3 regions of the Cytobacillus sp. SAFR-174 genome follow, and region 2 is predicted to be linked to each of the others. Evidence: a T-box and tRNA genes for the amino acid it is inferred to sense, from the RefSeq annotation. Region 2 holds a T-box; the other regions hold tRNA genes.
What was found. The T-box of region 2 lies ahead of argS (arginine--tRNA ligase). A T-box ahead of a tRNA ligase gene usually reads a tRNA of that ligase, here a tRNA-Arg.
Positions count from the first base shown of each region.

Region 1: it encodes a tRNA-Arg, which carries the amino acid that the T-box ahead of argS (arginine--tRNA ligase) is inferred to sense. The anticodon was not compared.
Region 3: it encodes a tRNA-Arg, which carries the amino acid that the T-box ahead of argS (arginine--tRNA ligase) is inferred to sense. The anticodon was not compared.

Region 1 covers NZ_JBQCMZ010000001.1:49,104-57,005, reverse strand. The annotation lists gene ACTHRG_RS00270 (PAS domain-containing sensor histidine kinase) at 1-193, opposite strand, end outside; gene ACTHRG_RS00265 (methyl-accepting chemotaxis protein) at 355-2,157, opposite strand; gene ACTHRG_RS00260 (acyltransferase family protein) at 2,654-3,694, shown strand; tRNA gene ACTHRG_RS00255 (tRNA-Arg) at 3,987-4,060, shown strand; gene ACTHRG_RS00250 (LutC/YkgG family protein) at 4,121-4,840, opposite strand; gene ACTHRG_RS00245 (LutB/LldF family L-lactate oxidation iron-sulfur protein) at 4,837-6,267, opposite strand; gene ACTHRG_RS00240 ((Fe-S)-binding protein) at 6,306-7,022, opposite strand; gene ACTHRG_RS00235 (B12-binding domain-containing radical SAM protein) at 7,227-7,902, shown strand, end outside.
Region 2 covers NZ_JBQCMZ010000020.1:38,914-46,815, forward strand. The annotation lists gene ACTHRG_RS18365 (hypothetical protein) at 1-762, opposite strand, end outside; gene ACTHRG_RS18370 (FtsW/RodA/SpoVE family cell cycle protein) at 1,253-2,437, shown strand; T-box leader at 2,468-2,724, shown strand; gene argS (arginine--tRNA ligase) at 2,776-4,461, shown strand; gene ACTHRG_RS18380 (sulfite exporter TauE/SafE family protein) at 4,474-5,355, opposite strand; gene ACTHRG_RS18385 (Dps family protein) at 5,522-5,959, shown strand; gene ACTHRG_RS18390 (EamA family transporter) at 6,098-6,991, shown strand; gene ACTHRG_RS18395 (DUF4395 domain-containing protein) at 7,589-7,902, shown strand, end outside.
Region 3 covers NZ_JBQCMZ010000005.1:141,956-149,857, reverse strand. The annotation lists gene gap (type I glyceraldehyde-3-phosphate dehydrogenase) at 1-618, opposite strand, end outside; gene ACTHRG_RS07390 (sugar-binding transcriptional regulator) at 664-1,686, opposite strand; gene ACTHRG_RS07385 (glutaredoxin family protein) at 1,822-2,070, opposite strand; gene rpoN (RNA polymerase factor sigma-54) at 2,088-3,419, opposite strand; gene ACTHRG_RS07375 (hypothetical protein) at 3,468-3,698, shown strand; tRNA gene ACTHRG_RS07370 (tRNA-Arg) at 3,744-3,815, opposite strand; gene clpP (ATP-dependent Clp endopeptidase proteolytic subunit ClpP) at 4,122-4,727, shown strand; gene ACTHRG_RS07360 (HPr family phosphocarrier protein) at 4,770-5,027, opposite strand; gene whiA (DNA-binding protein WhiA) at 5,057-6,007, opposite strand; gene ACTHRG_RS07350 (gluconeogenesis factor YvcK family protein) at 6,126-7,103, opposite strand; gene rapZ (RNase adapter RapZ) at 7,100-7,902, opposite strand, start outside.

The DNA of each region.
Region 1 (7,902 bases), on a different contig from region 2:
GTTTATCCATCTTTATACTCTCAGCAAATGATGGATTGACATCAACTATTTTCTCCTCGCTGTCAAAGATTAAAATTCCATCTTTTGAGTGAGAGAATAGATTATATTTAGACGAATTATCATTCGCCAACATATTATTTTCCTTTTCCAAAGTCTCAATCCTGGCATAGAGTCTCCTGATTTCCTGATTCATAATGACCACTCTATTTCCTCCTATTGGGATTTGCAATTAGTTAATTATTTCTACAAAATTAGACTAAAACCTTTAAATCTTAGGGAAAACTGTCTTAAATAATTATTAAGTGCTTTGGTTAGAAAGGAAGAGGCATACCCTATAACGAGTATGCCTGGATTTTACAGTTTGAATTTTGCAATCATTTCATTTAATTGTTCTGCCAATTCCGACAGAGACAGTGCATTATCTGAGATTTCCTCCATTGAATGGTTAGTCTGAGCCATTGATGCACTCGTTTGCTCGATGCCTGCAGCAGCTTCCTCAGATACTGCAGCAATATTGCCAATAGACTGGTTCATATGTGAAGAGTTAATTGATACCTGCTCGAGGCTGCGGGAAATATCGCTGACATTGGCAGACATCGAGTTAATTGCCTCATAAATTTTCTGGAATGTTTGTCCTGTCAGTTGAATTTGCTCCGTTCCCTTTTCAACTTGACCATAGCCTGTTTGAAGTGACACGGCTACACTGTTAGACTCTGCTTGAATACCTCCGACAATCTTGGTGATATCTGATACTGAATAGGATACCTGCTCAGCCAGCTTTCTCACCTCATCTGCCACAACTGCAAAACCTCTTCCGTGCTCACCGGCTCTGGCAGCTTCAATTGCTGCGTTTAATGCGAGCAGGTTGGTCTGGTCAGCAATTTCCTTTATAACTTTAACCAGCCTTGAGATTTGTTTGGTCTGGTCATCCAGCCCATTAACCTTGTCCACAGACGACTTCATAATCTGATTAATTAATCCCATTTGTTCCTGGGATTTTTTCATAAGCTTGTTTCCATCCTCAGTAAGCGATAACACCTCTGTGGAAGCACTCTTGATTTCTTTCCCGCTGTATGCTGCTTCTTTCACTTTTTCCAGGTACTCGTCCATCAATAAGGACAAACGTGTTGCAGATCCAGCCTGATCCTCAGCTCCTCCTGAAAGCTCCTGCATGGTTGAAGCAACCTGCTGACTGGCTGCTTTTACTTCATTTGCCGCAATATTCAGTTCTCCGCTTCTTTCTGAAACATATCCAGAAACTGCATTAATTTCCTGAATCATAGTCTGCAGTTTTTCTTTCATGGAATTCATGGCTCTGCTAAGCTGTGCTACTTCATCATTACCCTCATATTCTACTGAATCTGCATTGAGGTTTCCTTTTGCAATTTCATTTGAGAACTGTACGATTGAAGTTAATTTCTTTGAAATAATACGTCCTATAAAAACAATACTTGCGATTCCAAGAATGGCGGAAACGATGATTGAAATGCCAAGTGCTATCAAAGTTAGGATTAGACTGGATTTTGCAGAAGATACAGCTTTTTGCTGATCCTCTTTCATCATGCTGCTAAGGGTACTCAATTTTTCTACCGTTTCAGAAATAATATTATCTGCCTGCAATTTCCCAAGCCTATATTCTCTTTCATGCTGAAGTTTTACTTTTGGCTCAATGACATCATGAAATAAACTGGTGATTTTTTGATCATTTTCATCAATTTGCTTAAAAAGGTCTTTGGATTTTGTATTGATCAGATCCGGAGAAATTTCCTTCTTTAATTTATTAAATTCCTCTGTCAGCTGGTCAAATGTCTTTAAATGTTTTGGATTGGAGTCAATGATAAAGTTTCCAATCGTGCTCCCTTTATGGTGGAATGTGGCCGCTGATTCAGTAATTTTAATGGCTTTTTCTCCTGAATCCCTAACAGTCTCCATTTTTGAATTGGCAATTGTAAGCAGAAAAAAAGTAAGGACGGTTGAAACTGTGAATAGACCAATGGTCACAAAAAGCGCGACCCCATATTTCTGGCCAAGCTTCAGGTTCTTCCACCAGCTTGTGCCGGCCATTTTATTAAAAAACTTGCCAATATCTGGATTTTTAGACATGGATGAAGCTTTTCGTTCCTTTTTTCCTGATTTGAATTTCCTTAACCATTTCAATATACTTCCCCCTTTGTGATTTAACCGGATGCGAACAATTGAACTAGATTACTTCCTAATTCTTTTTTACTATTCTTTCAATTCATTATAATAGAACAAAAATGACATTTGAAGATTATTTTTCCAATTTCTTTTACTCCGGCACTTATCCGGGCATTTCCCTTTATGATTTCTTTCTGGGAAGAGCAGCTTTTCACAACTTGGCAGACTAAACGGACTGCTACCATTTATCTGAAACAATAGTGGCATTTAAATCAAAGGTTTTGAAACAGTCTTGCCAAAAATTTTTTCAACCTTATAAAATATAAGTTAGTTAGCCGTTTTTTTTATATAACAGAATTTCAAATCGTGTGATACAGTCATTATTAAAAATTTTTAATTTACTTTTTCTGTAAATAAAACCTCCTATTTACACGAGAAATGAAGTTTGCTTCATGTTAAAGTGGGTAAAGACAGATAGAGTAATTTTTTGGGGGTCTTTAATAGAGGAGGACATATGAAACAACGTGATTATTATTTCGACAATGCTAAGTTTATTTTGATCTTCTTTGTCGTTTTCGGGCATTTGCTCCGCTCTTTTATTGAAGATAATGAGACAATTTATACAGTATATAAAGTGATTTATACGTTCCATATGCCGGCATTTATATTGGTATCCGGTTTTTTTGCAAAAGGCTTTTATAAAAAAGGCTATATAAAGAAAATTGCTAAAAAGCTTATACTGCCATATATCATTTTCCAGGTTATTTATTCCGTTTTTTATTACTTTTTATATAATAAAGGCACCTTTGAGCTGGACCCTTTTAACCCGCATTGGTCATTATGGTTCCTGATCAGCATGTTCTGCTGGAATATCATGCTTTTATTCTTCGCAAAGTATAAAGCGGTTTACTCCCTGGCTGCCGCTTTTATCATAGGGCTTGCTGTAGGATATGCAGATTGGATTTCAAACTATTTAAGTTTATCCAGGACGTTTGTGTTCTTCCCGTTATTTTTATTGGGATACTACTTAAAGAAAGAGCATTTATATGCTCTATTCCAGCCGAAGTTCAGAATTAGTGCGTTTGCTATTTTTGCAGTGGTATTTATCGGTTTTTATCTTTACCCTGAAGTGGATTACAAATGGCTGCTTGGATCGAAGCCATATACTGAAATGGGTGCAGCTTCCATTGGGGCAGTCTTTACGAGATTGGGCTTTTATATCCTAAGCACAATCATGGTATTTAGCTTCTTTGCTTTCGTACCGCGCAAACAATATTTCTTTACTAACTTAGGGAAAAATACACTTTATGTCTATCTGCTGCATGGGTTCTTTGTACGGGTATTCAGAGAAAGTGATGTACAGGGCTTTTTCACTAAACCGGAGAACTTCCTGCTGCTTGCCGGCATATCACTGCTGCTGACCTTGCTTCTCTCAAGCAAGCTGATTACTTCATTTGCACAGCCAATCATTGAACTGAAGACATCACAGCTAAAGAAGCTGAAAGATAGATCAAGGGCATATGCCAGATTTTATCGTAAAAAACTTACAAGTTAGAAAAACAAACCGGCCCATGTATTACTGGCCGGTTTTTTACTTTAGGCATAACCATTGACCATTTTTGATTATGGGATTATAATAAGTAACTGTGTTACCAATTTAATTATTTTTACTTAACACAATTTAATTTATGCCATCATGTCTCAGTAGCTCAGCTAAGCGTAAACTTCCCTGAGATACATCCCTGCAGCTTTGTTTCGACGCATTTGCTCCTTGTATAGGCTTGCAGAGGAAGAAACAGGATATGCCAATAATATTTGTATTGCAAACAATTTAATTATTCCAACATGTCTCAGTAGCTCAGCTGGATAGAGCGACAGCCTCCTAAGCTGTAGGTCGTGAGTTCGAATCTCGCCTGGGACGCTCAAAAAAACGCCAACTTATGTTGGCGTTTTTTGTTGTCCTATAAAACAAAGTCAGGTGCTATAAATCATCTATAACAATATAAGCAGCCTTAACAGGCCCATGCACTCCCACAACAAGGTTCATCTCAATATCTGCTGAATTGCTTGGGCCGGTTATGAAATTAACGCATGAAGGAGCCAGCTCCCCTCTGCTCACTCTTTCCCTGATGAATCTTGCAGCCTGTGTCATGCGCGGAACAAGTGTGCTTTTCGGAATAAGGATAATGGAAGCAGCAGGCAGAAAACTGACTGACCGCCCATGGTCTCTGCTGCTGAACAGGACTGCTGTTCCGGATTCAGCCAGCGTAATTTCACTGATGGTGATGCCGATATTGGCCTTTTCTGCGTAATCAACATTAATTTCTCCAGCAGAATAATCCCATTGATATACTTCCACATTCTCTTTTGGCCAAATTTCCTCAAATAGCTGAGTAAGTCCAAACTGTCTATAACGGTCATCCTTCCAGGTCACTACTGGACCGCCTCCGTACTGGGCTGCAATCTCTTTAAGAGTTTCCGGCAAATTGACGGCTTTTGTTACAAGAAGATCAGTGTGTATTTTCGTGCACTGTGTTTTTAAAGCTTCAAGAAGCTCATCTGCATCTGCTTCTTTAAAGATGTAATCCTGAGGATTATAGCTCCACTTTGGCCTTTCAACTCCGGAAATTCTCTTTTCCCTTCCCAGTCTGCCTGCAATTTTATTTAAAAAAGCGTCCCGATTCTGAATAGTTCCGTTCACTGCTGTCCGCCTCCTTTTGGCCGGTTGTTGAACCAATCACGAAATCTTTCTTTATTAGGAGCCGGGAAATCCCTGATTTCTGTCCATGCCTTTAAAGGGCCGGGCCCCTTTGTAATTTTGTCGCCTGCTGTAAATGGATTCATGGCTGCCGGTGCCAGCTTAGATCCCAGTTTATAAAGGGACGGTGAAGCTGCCCCCAATCCAAAGGCCTTCATCGCCATCTTTTCCGATATTGGAGCCCTTCCTTCTTTTTCGACAATTACCTGCCGATGTTTGTGAAGCAGCTCATGCAATGGGATTTTGACTGGACATGCTTCTGTACAGGCCCCGCAAAGAGTGGATGCATAAGGCAATTCCTTATAATCATCATAGCCGCCTAAAAGGGGTGACAGAACCGCTCCGATCGGGCCTGAATAAATCGATCCGTAGGAATGGCCTCCAACATGCCTGTATACGGGACAAACATTCACACAAGCAGCACATCGGATACATTGCAGAATGGATTGAAACTCCCCTCCTAATATCGATGAGCGGCCATTGTCCACAATGACGAGGTGGAATTCCTCGGGGCCATCAACATCAAGTTCTTCTTTTGGACCAGTCAAAACAGTTATATAACTCGTTAGCTTTTGTCCAACCGCGCTCCTGGTCAGCATGCTGACCAGCACTTCCATTTCCTCGTAAGTAGGTACCAGCCTTTCCATGCCCATTACCGTAATTTGTGTCTTAGGCAAGGCTGTGACAAGATCTGCATTGCCTTCATTCGTCACTAAAGTGATTGAACCGGTTTCCGCAACTGCGAAGTTGCAGCCCGTAATGCCAACATCGGCGGTTAAGTATTCGTGGCGTAGCATTTCTCTCGCATGCCATGCAAGCTCTTCCGGCTTTTCTGTGTTCTGATAGTTTAATTTTTCTGCAAATACATCCCGAATCTGCTCTTTATTCTTATGAAGGGCAGGCGCTACTATATGTGATGGCGGGTCATGGTCATCCACCTGGAGGATGTATTCTCCCAAATCTGTTTCAATGACCTGGCATCCTGCATCTTCCAATACGGCATTTAAGTGGATTTCTTCCGTTACCATCGACTTTGATTTAACCACTTTTCTTGCATTCTTCTTTTCAATCACTTCCCGTATATAGGCAGAGGCTTCTTCCGCAGTTTCAGCAAAGTAAACGTGCCCTCCCCTTTTAGCTGCATTTTCGCTGAGCTGGTATAAGTAAAAATCAAGATTTTCAAGCACATGCTGGCGAATTTCTTCTGATAGCGAACGCCATTCTTCCCAATTTCCAAGTTCTGCGGCAGCATCAAGTCTTCTAGTCTGAAGCCTTTCCTGTGCACCTGACACTGCCCCTCTCATAAAGGAATTGCTTATTCCGGAATCTACACGATCCTTAAAGTCGTTTGTTCCTATTTTCATAGCCATAACTATTCCTCCTGTAACAAAGCATGTCCATTAATGACTCATCGGCAATTCAACACTTCGGCAATATGCATAACCCTTATTGGCTTTCCCTGCCTTCCGATCCTGCCTCCAATATTCATCAGGCATCCTGCGTCAGCTCCAATGAGGATTTCCGCTTCAGTCTCCTCTATATGCCCAACCTTCTCATCTACCATTTGTTCCGATATTTGAGCCATTTTCACGGAGAATGTTCCGCCAAAACCGCAGCATTGCTCTTTACCGGGAAGCTCTTCGAATTCCAGGCCCTTCACATTTCTTAATAATCTCATTGGCGCTTCTTTTACTCCAAGAAGCCTGGTCATATGGCAGGATGTATGATAGGTGGCCTTCCCATTTAACTTTGCCCCGACATCGTCCACATTGAGAACTTCAACGATAAATTGAGTAAGTTCGTATGTTTTTTCGGCAAGCTTTTTTGCCTTGGGCTCCCACACAGAGTCTCCCTTAAAAACATGCGGATACTCATGAAACATATAGGCGCAGGATCCGGAAGGGGAAACAACGTATTCTGCATGTTCAAATGCCGTGATCATCCTTTTCATGGCTTCCTTCGATTCCTTCACATATCCGCTGTTGTAGGCAGGCTGGCCGCAGCAGACCTGTGATTCCGGAAAATCTATTTCACACCCAAGCCGCTCCAGCAGTTCAACAGCTGCTTTGCCTGCATTTCCCTGAAACATATCTACCAGACATGTTGCAAAAAGACTTACCTTCATTCATTCCCTCTCCCAGCTAAATATTTTATTTTCTACTATCTTACTATAGTTTTAATACAAATTGTTGTATTTTTATAAATATTATAATAATATGTACAGTTTATCTTCCAATACATATGTCAATGTTTTACTTCCTTTTTTTCAGTCAAAAATATGATACAATTATATGATGTTTAAGTTGCTAAAAAGGGAGTTCAGAAATAAATGAAAGTTATTGCCAGTACGCTTAATGCTAAATATATTCATACAAATATTGCGATCCGCTATCTAAAGGCATACGCTCAGCCTGATTTCGATGTGGAATTAGCCGAATATACAATTAAAGATCCGGTAATGAATATCGTTACAGATCTGGTCCGCAAAAAGCCTGATGTGATCGGATTCAGCTGTTATATATGGAATATCGAGGAAACCATTAAAGTCATTAAGATGATTAAAAAGATTGACGCCTCCATTCACATTGTAGTCGGAGGACCTGAAGTGACATATGATGTTGCAGATTGGATGAACAATGTACAAGAATTTGATTACATTGTGATCGGAGAAGGTGAGGAAACCTTCAAACAGCTGCTGACGGAGCTGAACAGCACCATGAATATGGAAAATGTGCATGGTCTTGCTTTCAGGGAAAACGGCCAGGTTCGCATTAATCCACAGCGCAATAAGCTGGACTTGCGCGATCTTCCTTCACCGTTCCGGTTTGAAGAAGATATTCCCCACCTTTCTAAACGTGTCACTTATATAGAAACCAGCCGGGGATGCCCATTCAGCTGCCAGTTTTGCCTTTCCTCTATTGAAGTAGGTGTGCGTTACTTTGACAGGGAAAAAATTAAGGACGATATCCGATATTTAATGAAGAATGGTGCAAAAACTCTAAAAT
Region 2 (7,902 bases):
TTTCCATTCCCTTGTCTTCTTATCGAACACAATCTTCGCCTCACATGGCTCTTTCACTATGGCTTCATACTCATCATACATATCATCCATATTCGCAAAATCACCAATAATCCAAATAGGAATCTCAATCCTGACCCGATTCTGTTCAATATCCTTAATGGAAAGGACCGCTCCTTCTTTCATAAGGGGCTTTAATGAAAGCAGGACATCTCTGGTGATTGGAGGATACGTCTTTTTCTTTTTAATGCCAAGGAGCGTTTTTTCTACCTTCATCTGTTCCATTTTCCCGGGGATCACTTCTCCAAGCATACGGTAAAAATCGTTCAGATCGCGGTAATATGTGCGGTTAAACCAGCCATCATCATGAGCAAGGTACACATACCGGTTGCTCAGATAATTGTAAAAAGGCAGCTTAAGATGTTCTTTGACATGGCCGAGATAAAGAAGTTCCGCAATGGTCTGGCCGGGAAGCTCATTCACCGCTTCCTCTTCCTCGAAGTCGATCCAGCAAAAATCGCCATAGCCGTATACATCATCCCCAACCAGCCTGCCCAGCTTGTCCCTTGATACATAATCGAACATCGTGTGAGTATTAAAGTCCCCATGTTCAAAACGATGCTTTAACAGCAGCAGATTATTAATAGAATCTGAAAGAGTCTGGGCAAACTCTGCAAACTCAATTCCATAAGTCATCACATACTGATCCTGTTCATTAAGGTGGATGTAGATGAGATCACGAATAGTTTGATTCCTTCTTTTCAATGACGAAACCCCCGAACCGTAGCCTAATTGATAAAAGACAGCTTCTTATGAAACTGTCTGCCAAACTTCCAGTATTTTATCCTCTTATTGTAGCAAAAATATCTGAAAATATCTTTCCAGATGAGAAAAAATTTTTAATCCGTTTTTTTTGAAAATACAGGAAACCAACATCATAATATATTCGTCTAACTAGTGAAATCTCTTTCTCCATTGTAAGGTTAATTTTTCCTTTGATAGGATAAAGTGAAACTTCAATCAGCAGGGAGTGCTTTTCTCCCGGCTGATTGTTAGTTGAGGCCCACAGGAAGTGGGTCACAAAGACGTTGCCACAGGATGTGGCGTTTTTAGTCTTTGTTCTTCTTTTCGGGCCTTTACGGGCAGTTTGACCCCCACTTATTCTCCCTTGATTCATCTGATTCTAGATGTGGGGTCTTACTGCCCGTTAGACTGCGATAAAAATGTAAAAAGGTAAAGAAACCAGGTGTATATAATGAACCAGAATAATAGATTCTCAGACCGATTCGATTGGACGTTATGCTTTCTTCTGCTGCTGTTTTTTCTCATCAGCTGCATTGCGATTTACAGCGGACAATCCTCCAATCAATATGAAGGGAATTTTGTTATCTCACAAATCAAAAATTATATTGTAGGTGCCGTCATTGTAGGGATTGTCATGTATTTTGACAGCGAGCAAATCCGGAGACTCACATGGCTGCTATACGGTTTAGGCATCCTATTGCTTATCGGGCTATTCATTGCACCGGAAAGCATTGCACCAGAGCGCAAAGGGGCTACATTGTGGTATATCATTCCCGGACTCGGTTCAGTGCAGCCTTCTGAATTTGTAAAGGTGTTCCTTATTATCGCCCTCAGCAAAATCATCGCTGACCACCATCTGAAGTATCAGGCTAAGACAGCCGGAACGGACTTTTATCTCCTAATTAAACTAGGGGCAGCCACATTGCCTCCATTAGGATTGATTATTATCGAAGACCTGGGTACTGCCCTTGTCATCATCGCGATATTAGCAGGAATCATCCTGGTATCCGGAATCACCTGGAAAATTCTTGTTCCGATTTATGGAATCCTGGGTGCTTTAGCAGGAACGGTTCTATACCTGGTGATCATAGCACCGGAGATTTTAGAGAAATACCTTGGGATTGACCCCTATCAGTTCAGCAGGATTTATTCCTGGCTTGACCCGGTCAATCATAAGCAGGGGGCCGGAATGCAGCTGTATAATTCCATGCTCGCTATCGGCTCGGGATTAATTTCCGGTAAAGGCTTTACCGACAGGCAGGTATATGTGCCGGATGCCCACACTGATTTTATCTTTAGCGTCATTGGAGAGGAGTATGGCTTCTTCGGCGCCAGTGTCGTAATCAGCCTTTTCTTTCTGCTTATCTATCATTTAACGAAAACTGGCCTTGAGACGTCTGATCCTTTTAATACCTATATTTGCGTAGGGGTCATCAGCATGATCACCTTCCATGTTTTTCAAAATATCGGAATGACCATTCAGGTTCTGCCAATCACCGGCATTCCGCTGCCGTTTATCAGCTACGGCGGAAGCTCACTTATGGGAAACATGATGGCCATGGGACTGATATTCAGCATTCGCTACCATCATAGAACCTATATGTTCTCAACCGATTCAAATTATGTTGCAAAATAATTCCAGCCGCGTATAATAACAGTAATATATTTAGTGTCTATGATGAAGAGAGTAGCAAAGGGCTCTTTCCTATAAGCGAGACAGGGCCGGTGCAAGCCTGTCGGAAATCCTATTTGTGAAGCGCACTTCGGAGATGCATAGCTGAAAGAAAAGTAGGCTGTGCCGGGTAAGGAGTCCCGTTACCAAATCCCTAAAGGAATGTGTTCTACTAATATGAAACGTCCTTTCGCAAGAGGTCCTTTGGACAATCAGAGTGGTACCGCGGGCAGATTCAGCTCGTCTCTATATTTATATAGAGGCGGGCTTCTTTATTTTTCAGGGGGTGTGTGTTTTAAATGATGGATTTCAAAGCTATATTCGCAGCACAGCTGGCATCTGTGCTGAATGGGCATCTTTCTGAGAAAGCCATTTCAGACTTAATCGAAACGCCAAAGAATCCGGTACATGGTGATCTTGCTTTTCCCTGTTTCACACTGGCAAAAGCATTCAGGAAATCCCCTGCCTCCATTGCAGAAGAGACCGCTTTCCAGATAAAAGGATCGTATATTGAAAGAGCTGAAGCTGCCGGGCCATACATTAATATCTTTTTTTCCAAAGGTGCTGCAGGTGCAATCATACTGGAAAAAATCCTGAAAGAAGGAAAGGAATTTGGACTGCTGAAGGATGGTGCAGGCAAAACAGCCGTGCTTGATTTCTCTTCGCCCAACATCGCAAAGCCTTTTTCCATGGGTCATCTGCGATCAACCGTCATTGGAAATGCCCTCGGAAACCTCGCCGAAAAATGCGGTTATACAGCGGTCAGAATTAACCACTTAGGCGACTGGGGCACACAATTCGGCAAGCTGATCACCGCTTATAAAAAGTGGGGGAATCCGGATAAAGTGAAGGAACATCCGATCAGGGAGCTGCTCAGCCTTTATATACGGTTCCATGCAGAAGCAGAGGCAGATCCATCGCTTGAAGATGAGGCACGTTCCTGGTTCAAAGAGCTTGAAAACGGAAATAAAGAAGCACAAGCCCTCTGGAATTGGTTTAGAGATGAATCATTGAAGGAATTCCAGCGGGTTTATGACAGGCTTGGCATCCATTTCAACTCATACAATGGGGAAGCTTTTTATAACGATAAAATGAAACCCGTCATAGATGAGCTGATGGCAAAAGATCTGCTGGCTGAGTCTGATGGTGCAGAGGTCGTTCAGCTGCCTGATGAAGACCTGCCTCCATGCCTAATCAAAAAATCCGACGGAGCGACTCTTTATGCAACACGCGATCTGGCTGCGGCTTTTTACAGAAGGGAAAACTATCAATTTGATCACTCCCTATATATTGTCGGCCAGGAACAAAGCATCCATTTCAGGCAGGTCAAAAGCGTGATCAAAAAGATGGGCTATGAGTGGGCGGACAGTATGAAACATGTTCCGTTCGGCCTCTACTTAAAAGATGGAAAAAAGATGTCTACCAGAAAAGGAAGAGTCATCCTTCTGGAGGAGGTTCTGGATGAAGCAGTTCTTCTCGCAAAGAACAGTATCGAGGCTAAAAATCCCGGTCTGGAAAATAAAAATGAAGTCGCTGAAGCAGTCGGCATCGGAGCCATTTTGTTCCATGATCTGAAAAATGACCGCATGAACAATATTGAATTTTCACTTGAAGATATGCTGACATTTGAAGGAGAGACAGGTCCTTATCTGCAATATACCAATGCACGGGCCTATTCCCTGCTCCGCAAGGCAGATGATATACCATCTGCCGCAAGCGGGCTATCCGATCCTTACAGCTGGGAAATTATTAAGCTGCTCTATCAATATCCTGAGAAAATCAGACAATCTTATCGGCAGCTTTCCCCTTCCGTTTTCGCTAAATTTCTGATTGATGTTGCCCAGGCTTTCAATAAATATTACGGACAGGTAAGAATACTGGAGAAGGATGCCGGCATCCAGGCAAGACTTGCCCTCGTCAAAGCAGTCACCATTGTTCTTACAGATGGAATGCAGACACTCGGCATGAAGGTGCCCCGGCAAATGTAAAAGGAGAAGCCGTTATGGCCTCTCCCTTTTTGCCTTTGTCCGGGCTTTGGCTTTCTGCATTTTCACAAGGCTTCTTACCAGAAATCCGCCGACAAAAATGGCCATCAGCACTAAACCGGTATAATTCAAATGTATTAATTTCAGAATCACACTGGCGACTGTCGCCATATATAAGGCACCAAGCATATAAGTAATCTCTTCGTTCTCAAAATAGGAGGTAAGTTTCGCACCAAACTGTGAGCCAATGAGCCCTCCTCCTACGAGTGAAAGGCCAATCCAATAATCAATGCTGACAGTGGAAACGTAGGACAGGAAGCCTGCGGATACGATTAACATGACAGCAAACAAGCTGGTCCCTACCGCATTTTTCGGCATCATCCCTAAATAGGCGACCGATAAAGGCACCATAATAAAACCGCCGCCCACCCCTAATGTAGTAGAAACAAATCCTGCAAAAAATCCAATCAGCACCATCTTCACAATGGAAGGCGAATGTTCAGAAGAGTGAACAGCATTGGCTGATTTTTCCCTTCTTTTCAGCATGCTCAAAGCAAAATAAGACAGCAATATGATATAAAAAACGGGCACGGCCCACGTGTCCCAGCCTTTATTCTCAAGAAACAGAACAAATGGATGGGCGGCCTGAGTAGCTGCCATTCCGCTTAATCCAAGTATCAGCCCCTGCTTAAGCCTTATATTCTTCAGCCTGATATGAGCGGAGATGCCTGAAAGGGACGTCCCAATCGAAAACAGTAAACTCGTGGTGATCGCTTCTACTGGAGAAAAACCAAAAAGCATAAGCGTTGGAGTAAGAATGAATCCCCCGCCTACCCCAAAAAACCCCGAGAGCACACTGATAAGCGCTCCGAGAATAATAAAGAAAACATATTCCATTTATATTCCTCACTAACTGTCTCTGCTATTAATCCGTACTATATCACTTTACCATAATTGGCAACGGTTATACTGTTGTTCTTTATTTATAATAATTATAAATAAGTATTGATTATAATTTAGTATTTGTTATAATTAGTATATAAATTACTTAGGGGGAATTACGATGGAAAAATTATATGATGCATTAAACGTACAAATAGCTAACTGGAGTGTCCTATATACGAAATTGCACCGCTACCACTGGTTTGTAAAAGGCCCTCTTTTCTTTACCCTTCATGAAAAGTTCGAAGAATTATATAATGAAGCGGCGGAAGTTGTAGATGAGGCAGCGGAACGCCTGCTTGCAATCGGCGGTTTACCTGCAGCAAGCTTGAAGGAATTCCTAAGCATTACGACTCTTGAAGAATCTAATGGGGAAAAGAAAGCAGAAGACATGGTTGCTGCTCTTGCTTCGGATTATAAACATATTAAGGAACAATTAATCTCTTTAGCCCAGCTTGCAGAGGAACGGGAAGATCAAGTGACAGCCGATTTCGCCATCGGGTTAATGGAAAAATTGGATACGCATATTTGGATGCTGCAAGCCTACTTAGGAGAATAATCGATTTTGGCAAGAGAGTCAGTGAGAATGATCACTGGCTCTTATTTTTGTGCTGAAAAAATTTTTGCCCTTTGGACACTCTAAGGTGTTATGATTTATCTGATTGCTTCATTTTTATTTCGGAAAGGAGTCTCCATAATGGCAAACTTAAAATATTCATTCTTTATTTTTCTCGGCGCATGCAGTTACGGCGTTCTGGCATCCATTGTTAAACTGGGACTTCAGGCCGGCCACTCTGTTCCCGAACTGACCGGAAGCCAATATTTAATTGGGCTCCTTTTATTATTGCTTTCTTTCCCATTTATCAAAAGAACGAAAATCACCCTTACACAAGCAGCAGCTTTGTTATTGACCGGTGCCTCCTTAAGCTTAACGGGCATTCTGTATGGAATGAGCCTTGATCGGAACCCGGCCTCCATCGCTGTTGTTCTTTTATTTCAGTTCACCTGGATTGGAATTCTTTTTGAAGCATTATATGAAAGAAAGATGCCCAGCAAAGCAAAAATCATTTCTTCGATCCTGCTTATTATAGGAACGGTATTTGCAAGCAACCTGATTAATTCCGGGTCACATGCTATTCAAGCAGATGGCCTGATTTATGGCTTATTATCTGCGGTTACATTTGCCGTGTTCATTTTTGCAAGCGGTAAAGCAGGCAAAGGAATTCCAACCATACAGAGGAGCATCTTCATCACATTTGGCGGACTTCTTCTGGTTGCAGCTGTTTCAGGTCCCGTCTTAATAAGCGGCGGCATTCAGCTTGGGGGCCTATGGAAATTCGGACTGCTGATGGCATTGTTTGGCGCTATTTTCCCTATTGTCTTCTTTGCAATCGGTTCACCCCACTTAGATTCAGGGCTTGCCACAATTGTAGGCTCTGCCGAACTTCCGGCAGCTGTTGCTGCCGCTATGCTGATCCTTGGGGAAAGGATATCAGAAGCACAGACTTTCGGGATTGTGCTGATCCTGATTGGAATCAGCATACCGCAGTTTTCATTTAGAAAAGCAGCAAAGGATCGTTTGAGCACGTAGGATTTTTTATGGCGGGATTCGCTGGGTACCGCCTGGGGCGGCGACCTGCTTGACGAAAGGAGGCTTTGGATGTCATTCCAGGGTCTTTTTTCTTTGTAAGCCGGTGTTTTGCGGTGGGTTATTGCTGGTGAAGCTGGGTTCGGACTTTGGCTTGGTCTTTTCTGCTTTCTGTGTCTATAGTTGGTCCGGGTTCTGACTCTGGCGCTCCTCTTTCTGCTTTCTGTGTCCGAAGTTGGACCCGGGTTCTGACTCTAACTCGCTCTTTTCTCCTTTCTGTGTCCGAAGTTGGACCGGGTTCTGACTCTGACTGGCTCTTTTCTCCTTTCTGTGTCTGAAGCTGACCCGGGTTCTGACTCTGACTGGCTCTTTTCTCCTTTCTGTGTCCGAAGTTGGGCCGTGTTCTGACTCTAACTGGCTCTTTTCTCCTTTCTGTGTCTGAAGCTGATCCAGGTTCTGACTCTGGCGCTCCTTCTTCTGCTCTCTCTGTCCAAAGTTGAATCGTACTTTTTATTTTCCAGGCTTTTTCTCTTCACAAAATCAAACAACTTCAGTAAACTATTAATACCTATAAAACCAATGAGAAAGGTCGGAAAATAGATGGCAAATACACCCGTTTCGATTCCCCGTCCGCTCGTAAGAACCAATCAATGGTCAATCGTATTAAGTGTTTTAGCTTCGTGGTTTACCGGAGAAGCCTGGATTCTCGCCATTCCCCTGCTTGCAGGTACAATGGGCCTATTGTTCGGTTTCAATCCGATTATGCGTACAGCAAGGTATTTTCTTAGAAAAAGTCCTTCTGAGTACATTCCCGAAGACTGGGAGCAGCAGCAATTTAATCAGGTGATTGCCGTTGCCTGTCTCGCACTTGGGCTGATCAGCTTTCTGCTGGGATGGACAGCTGCAGGGTATGT
Region 3 (7,902 bases), on a different contig from region 2:
AATGATGTTTTCTGCTGCTGCACGTGCACGGCGGTAGTCCTTGTGAGGCAAGTCAAGGATTTGCTGGTCATTTGTATATGAGTGAACAGTTGTCATCATACCGCGTTTGATGCCGAAGCTGTCGTTCAATACTTTTGCAAATGGAGCCAGGCAGTTTGTTGTACAAGAAGCATTAGAGATTACATGATGGTTTGCAGCATCATATTTCTCGTGGTTAACACCCATAACAACTGTGATATCTTCGTCAGATGCAGGAGCTGAGATGATTACTTTCTTAGCACCAGCTTCAAGATGTTTCGCAGCGTCAGCACGCTTTGTGAAACGTCCAGTAGATTCTACTACTACTTCTACGCCAAGATCTCCCCATCCTAATTGAGCAGGATCGCGCTCTGCAATAACTTTTACTTTATGGCCGCCAACAACAAGATAATCGCCGTCAACTGTTACTTCTTCATTTAGAGTTCCGTGTACGGAATCGTATTTTAAAAGGTGTGCCAGCATGTTTGCATCTGTAAGGTCATTTACTGCTACAACCTCTACGTTAGGGTTTTTAAGAGCTGCACGGAAAACAACGCGCCCGATTCTTCCAAATCCGTTAATACCAACTTTAACTGCCATGATTATTTCCTCCTTGAAAAGGTAGATTTTATATTTGAAAAGGGATTACCCTTTTATCAACTGTTTTGCTGCACCTTCATCTGTCACTAAAATGGTAGAGGATGGTGCCCGTTTCATGTATGCAGCGATGGCTTTTGCCTTTGTGGAGCCGCCTGCCACTGCAATGACATGTTCAATTTGAGATAGGTCATCCAGCTGAAGGCCGATGGTCTGAACCTTATGTACAACCTCGCCGCCTTCGTTGAAGTAATAGCCAAATGATTCACCGACTGCTTTGGCTTGCTTGATTTTAACCAAATCTTCTTCACTGGTTTTGCGGCGTTCCGCCATTGTAATAGCGTCCCCAATCCCGTGCAGAACCATGCTAGCCGATTTGATCTGGGTGATTACTTCTTTAATATTGGGTTCTTTAATAATGCTTTCATACATCTCCCTGCTTACCTGGTCCGGCACATACAGGACACGGTGCCTGGAATCAGTATGATCAGCCATTTTGGCACAAATGGTGTTAGCCTGGTTTTTAACATCTTCGCCTATTCCGCCACGCGCCGGCACAAACAGCCAATCGCGTTCAGCAAGATCAGGAGTCAGCATCTCCGCTACGGCTGCCATTGTGGATCCGCCGGTAACTGCGATGATATTTTTTCCTTTGAGCCTTGATTTCATACACATTGCTGTGGCTCTGCCAAGCTCCTGCTTCACCCATGGAGATTCATCGCTGTTTCCGGAAACAATGATCGCCTGGCGTATGCCAAGCTTTCGTGATAATTCCTGCTCCATTACGGCTATACCCGAAATATCTCTCATTATTCCTTCAAGAGCTTCGAGTAATTCTTTGCCATCGGAAGAAAGGCTCATTCCTGTACTTGAAATGCGGATCAGGTTCTGGTCTTTTAGAAATTCAACCTCACTTCTCAGCACTCTTTCCGTCAAACCCATACTGACTGCAAGGCTTCTTCTTCCAACCGGCTCCATCAGCCCTATATAATGAAGAATCCCATAACGCTTCTGCATAACCGCAAGCATATCAGGCAATAATCTTTTTTGAATATCAATTAGTGAGTACATCCGGAAAGCTCCTTCATCATATGTGGTCATTTTTTGTCCCGCATAGACATATTATGTCCCACTTACCGTAAAAAAAATCACCCTTGCTTCTCCTCAATAATAGCAAGAGTGAGTATTGAAATCAACTGATAAAACTCAGTTTTTTTCTGTAAGCGCTTCACCTACTGTAATGGGATCAATATGCCCGAACTGCACTTCACGCCCATCAATTTCAACAACCGGAATCATGAGTCCGTACTTCTCAGTCAGGTCATCGCTCTCATCAATATCTTTTTCAATTAACGTAAATTCATATTCTTTCTCCAATTCAACTAATACACTCTTAGCTTTATCACACAGCGGGCATCTGCTGCGTGTGTAAAACACTAACTCTGGCTGTTTCAATCAGCAAATCTCCTTTGTCAGTCATACCTTTTCCGTTTGGATGATGACGGGATGCCCAGCTGATCCCGATATTTTGCAATCGTCCTTCTGCTGACTACCATCCCCTCTTGTTCCTTCAGCAGCTTCACAAGCTCCTGATCGGATAAAGGCTTTTGTTTATTTTCTTTTTCTATCATTTTACCAATAATCGTCTTGACCTGCTGTGAAGACGTATTCTCATCAGATGTCGTTTTGATCGTGCTGGAGAAGAACGATCTCAGCTCATACGTCCCAAATGGCGTTTGCGCATATTTTTCCCGGACAGCCCTGCTCACTGTTGATTCATGAATGTCGAGTTCATCTGATATTTCCTTCATCGTCATCGGCTTCAGATATGCAGGGCCTTTAATGAAAAAGTCCTGCTGCTTTTCAACGATTTTAAGAGTCACATTTGCAAGAGTCTCTTTCCTTTGCTCAATGCTTCTTATAATCCACTGATAATCCTGCTGCTTTTCCTGCAGGAAGCGGCTCACATTTCGATCACCACTAGCCGAGAACTTTTTATAATAAGGTTCATTAAAACTGATTTTAGGAAGCACTTCATCAAACACACTGACAGAAAAAGAGCTGCCATCCCACTGAATAATCACATCCGGTGTTATATAGGCGGATTTTTCACTTTGGAAGGATGAAGCAGGCCTTGGATTCAAGGTCTGAACAAGGTCGAATACTGCCTGTATGTCCTTAAGCTCCACACCGAGCTGTTTTGCGATTTCTTTCCATTTCTTCTCAGCAAAAAGGGTAAAGTATTCATCTATAATCATTTCAGCCAGCTCATTCTCTTCCGGCAATCTCTTGAGCTGCAGGGACAGGCACTCCTGAAGATTCCTTGCTCCAACGCCGGCAGGCTCGAGTTCCTGAAGTTCTTCAAGCATCTGCTCCACTTTCTCAAGGGGCATCTTAAGAGAATCGGCTGACGCCTTTAGATCCGCCCGGAAGTAACCGTTTTCATCAAGGCTGTCAATAAGATGCTCAATCACTTTTTGTTCATCCCTGTTTAATTTCAAATGAAGCTGAGATTTCAAATATTCATCAAGCAGCACGGTCTTTCCGCAGCCAATCTGCTCAATCCAATTTATTTTATCTTTTTCGGCTTTTATCCTCGTCGGTTTGACACGGTCATAACGGGGATCCATCGTCTGGACATGACCGGACTCTACTTTTAAAAGGGGATTTTCAAGCGCCTTGCTTTCCAGGAAAGCAGAAAGCTCCTGTGTGCTGTATTGCAGAAGGGCAATCGCCTGCGTCAGCTCCTGTGTCATTGTTAATTTCATTGTCTGCTGCTGCCATAACCCAGCTTTCAAATTCATCGTACATTCCCCCTGTCCCCATTTTACAATATTCACAGAAAATGTTGTATGGAAATATCCTGGCAATTGCCAGTCGCACCGGCACTTCTTTCTGAATACTTCACAATATGCATTGCTGAGGGGGGAATATTCATTTTTTATGGTGAAACCTGCGGATTTTTAACTTCAGGCTTAAATTTAGGTGCGGATAGAGGAATTTTATTTGCGGATATGGCCCATTTACTTTCAGATAAATATTTTTATGGGCGTATGGGCTGGATTTATTTACGTATAGCCTAAAATATAAAAAACTCCCTGTCCATATCAGACAAGGAGTTTTGCTAGCGCCCTCGGCAGGAATCGAACCCACATCTTAAGAACCGGAATCTCACGTGCTATCCGTTGCACCACGAGGGCATAGATTTTATTAATCGGCTGACCAGGCGATCAGCCGCTACGATAACTAATTATATGCTATGTTTATTCACTTTGCAAGCCTCCTTTTAGTTTTAAAAATCGGAACAATGGGTATCATGGAATGAGATAGCACAGCACAGAAAAAAGTGTCGAACGAATCCGTGGCTATTTCCATGCGATTCGTTTGACCTTAATTGACCATCAGTGTATCATGATAATACATAGGAGTTAAAAAATTTTCTTTACTTGGAAGAACATGCTTGTTCATCATGTATGTTGACCTTATCTTGAAGGAGGAATTGGAAAATGAACTTAATCCCTACAGTTATTGAACAAACAAATCGCGGGGAGCGTGCTTATGATATTTACTCCCGCCTTTTAAAAGACCGCATCATTATGCTCGGAAGCGGAATTGATGATAATGTGGCAAACTCCATTGTTGCCCAGCTGTTATTCCTTGAAGCAGAAAACCCTGAAAAGGACATTTCCATTTACATTAATAGCCCTGGCGGAAGCATTACAGCCGGTATGGCTATTTATGATACGATGCAATTCATCAAGCCAAAGGTACAAACCATTTGTATCGGTATGGCTGCATCCATGGGTGCATTCCTTCTTGCAGCGGGTGAAAAAGGAAAGCGTTTTGCTCTTCCAAACGCTGAAGTTATGATTCACCAGCCACTTGGCGGTGCACAGGGACAGGCGACTGAAATTGAAATCGCTGCAAAGCGCATCCTTTTCCTTCGCGAAAAATTAAACACGATCCTTTCAGAGCGTACTGGACAGCCGCTTGAAGTCATTGCAAAAGATACAGACCGCGATAACTTTATGACAGCTGAGAGAGCTCTTGAATACGGTTTGGTTGACCAGATCATTACCAGAAACTCTCTAGATGAGAAGAAGGATAATTAAAAGACATAAAAAACAACTCGCATCTTCCCGATGCGAGTTGTTTTAGTTTTCCTTCTGAATATAATTTGCCAGCGCTTCGAGGGCTTCGTTTTCGTCGTTCCCCTCAGCCTTCAGGGTAATGACTGATCCTGAGCTTACAGCCAGGCTCATTAGCCCCATAATGCTTTTCGCATTTACCTTCTTTCCATCCTTCTCCAGGAAAATGTCCGATGAAAACCGATTGGCCTCTTGTACGAACAATGCTGCCGGACGGGCCTGCAATCCTGTCTTCAGCTTAACTTCTACCTGTTTTTCTGCCATTGTATATCTCCTCCCTGCTGATGCCTCTATTAGTGAGCATCTATGGTGCTGCCTGCTCTGAGTTTTTCAGCGATTTCATCTATTTTTCTTAATCGGTGATTAATGCCTGATTTGCTGATATTTCCGCCTGAGACCATTTCCCCAAGCTCTTTTAAGGTGACATCCTGGTATGCTACACGCAATTCGGCTATTTCCCTCAGTTTGTCGGGCAAAACCTGAAGTCCAACCGTCTGGTCAATAAACCGGATATTCTCCACTTGCCGCAAGGCCGCCCCGATGGTTTTGTTTAAGTTCGCTGTTTCACAATTCACGAGCCGATTGACCGAGTTTCTCATATCGCGGACAATCCGGATGTCTTCAAACCGGAGCAGAGATGCGTGTGCCCCGACAATATTCAGGAATTCCGTTATTTTTTCGGCTTCCTTTAAATACGTGATATAGCCTTTTTTCCGTTCAAGCGTTTTGCTGTTCAGCCCGAACGTATTCATCAGTTCACAAAGGGAGTCGTTATGCTCCTTGTAAAGTGAAGCGATCTCCAGATGATAGGAGGAGGTTTCCGGATTATTAACCGATCCCCCGGCAAGGAATGCACCGCGCAGATAAGAACGCTTACAGCATTTCTTTTTTATGAGCTCTTTGGAGATATCGTGTGTAAATACGAATCCCTCACTTAAAATTTTCAGGTCATCTAGAATCATGCTGGCCTGTTCCGACAGCCTGACAATATATACATTGTTCTTTTTCAGCCGCATTTTTTTCCGGACCAGGAGCTCGACCTGAACGCTGTAATTCCTTTTAATCAGCGTGTAAATCCTTCTTGCAATGGCTGCATTTTCCGTCTGAATATCAACGATCAATTTCCGGCTGGAAAAAGAAAGTGAACCATTCATCCGGATCAAGGCGGACAATTCCGCTTTGCCGCAGCAGTCTTTTAATTCCAGGTTCGTCAATTCTTTTTTCGTTTCCGAAGCGAAAGACATCCCTTCACCCCCTATCCGTAAAAGTGCTTAGCCAGAGATATATAAAAAGATATTCTTCACTGAGCAAACGTATGCACAGTTTATTTTTTACTGGCAAAAGCCCTTTTACATCTTTATATTACGCGTTAAAACGCCTATTGGTTTCATGTAAAATTAAATTATAAAGCATTTGGGCAACCTCTTTTGTATCATGGCGTATGATCCCGCCTTCGTGGCTGACAATTTCACCGTGCATAATATCAAGGCCCAATTCGGCAAGAGCACCTGTATCATACACAACAGGCCTCGCCATTTCCTCGCTGTACCGCTCCTGAATATGGGCAGGAATTTCTTCATTGTTTACCAGGATGGTATTAATAAAAGCACAGCTCATATGATCATAAAGTGCTTTTACATGGTCACTTGCTGTATAATCGAGCGTCTCGCCTGCCTGTGTCATTAAATTGCATATATAGACTTTTTTTGCTTTCGCTTGACAGACCTCACGTCCGAGCCTGGGAACAAGCAAGTTTGGAAGAATACTTGTATATAAGCTTCCAGGGCCAATGATGATCATGTCAGCCTGTCTGATTGCCTGCAGTGATTCAGGCAGGGCTTTAATATTTTTAGGAGTTAAAAATACCCGCTTGATTTTTTTGCCGGAATAAGGAATCTTTGATTCTCCCGATACGATAGTCCCGTCTTCCATTTCAGCGTGAAGGACCACACTCTGGTTCGCAGCCGGCAGCACCTTTCCCCTTACATTTAACACCTTGCTCATTTCCTGAATCGCATGAACAAAATTTCCTGTAATCGAAGTCATTGCCGCGAGAATTAAATTGCCAAGCGAGTGCCCGGACAATTCATTGGATGTCGCAAAGCGGTGCTGGAACATCTCCTCAATGAGCGGCTCTACGTCTGAAAGAGCGGCCAGCACATTGCGGATGTCACCGGGTGGCGGGATATGAAGATCATTTCGCAATCTTCCTGAGCTGCCGCCATCATCGGCTACTGTCACAATGGCAGTAATATCAACAGGGTACTGCTTCAGTCCCCTTAAGAGGACAGGCAGCCCCGTTCCTCCGCCGATGATGACGATTCTTGGCTGTCGGTTCATTTGATGTTTTCCTTTCTCCTGTCGATGTCACGGTGGGTAATTGCTGTATTGTAATCCTTGCTGAAGTAGTCTGCAATATATTCCGTCAGCGCTACCGAACGGTGCTGGCCTCCCGTACATCCAATTGCCACCACCAATTGAGCCTTCCCTTCCCGCTTATAATGCGGAAGCATAAAGCTCAGCAGCTCCGTAACCTTCTCAAGAAATTTACTGGTTTCCGTCCATTTCAGCACATAGCCTGACACCTCTTCATCTAATCCTGTCTTCGGCCTCATATGTTCAATATAATGGGGATTCGGAAGGAACCGGACATCGAATACCAGGTCGGCATCAATTGGAATTCCATGCTTAAAGCCAAAAGACATGACGTTAACCGTAAATATGGTTTTTTTATTCAATGAGAATTCCGTAAGAATTTTCTCGCGCAATTCCCTCGGTTTCATTTGTGATGTATTATAAATCAGCCGGGCTCTGCCTTTTAATTCTTCGAGCAGCTCCCGCTCAAGCTTGATGCCTTCAAGAGGCAATCCCGATGGTGCAAGGGGATGGAATCGTCTTGTTTCTTTATATCTTCTGACGAGTGTCGAATCATCCGCATCAAGATATAAAATCTGCGGAGTGACCCAGGATGTCTCGGACAATTCATCGAGCGCCTTAAACAGGTGGTCAAAAAACTCACGGCCGCGCAAATCCATCACCAATGCCACCTTATTCATTTTATTCCCGGATTCCTTCATAAGTTCAAGGAATTTAGGAAGCAGCGTCGGCGGCAAATTGTCTACACAGAAGAAGCCAAGAT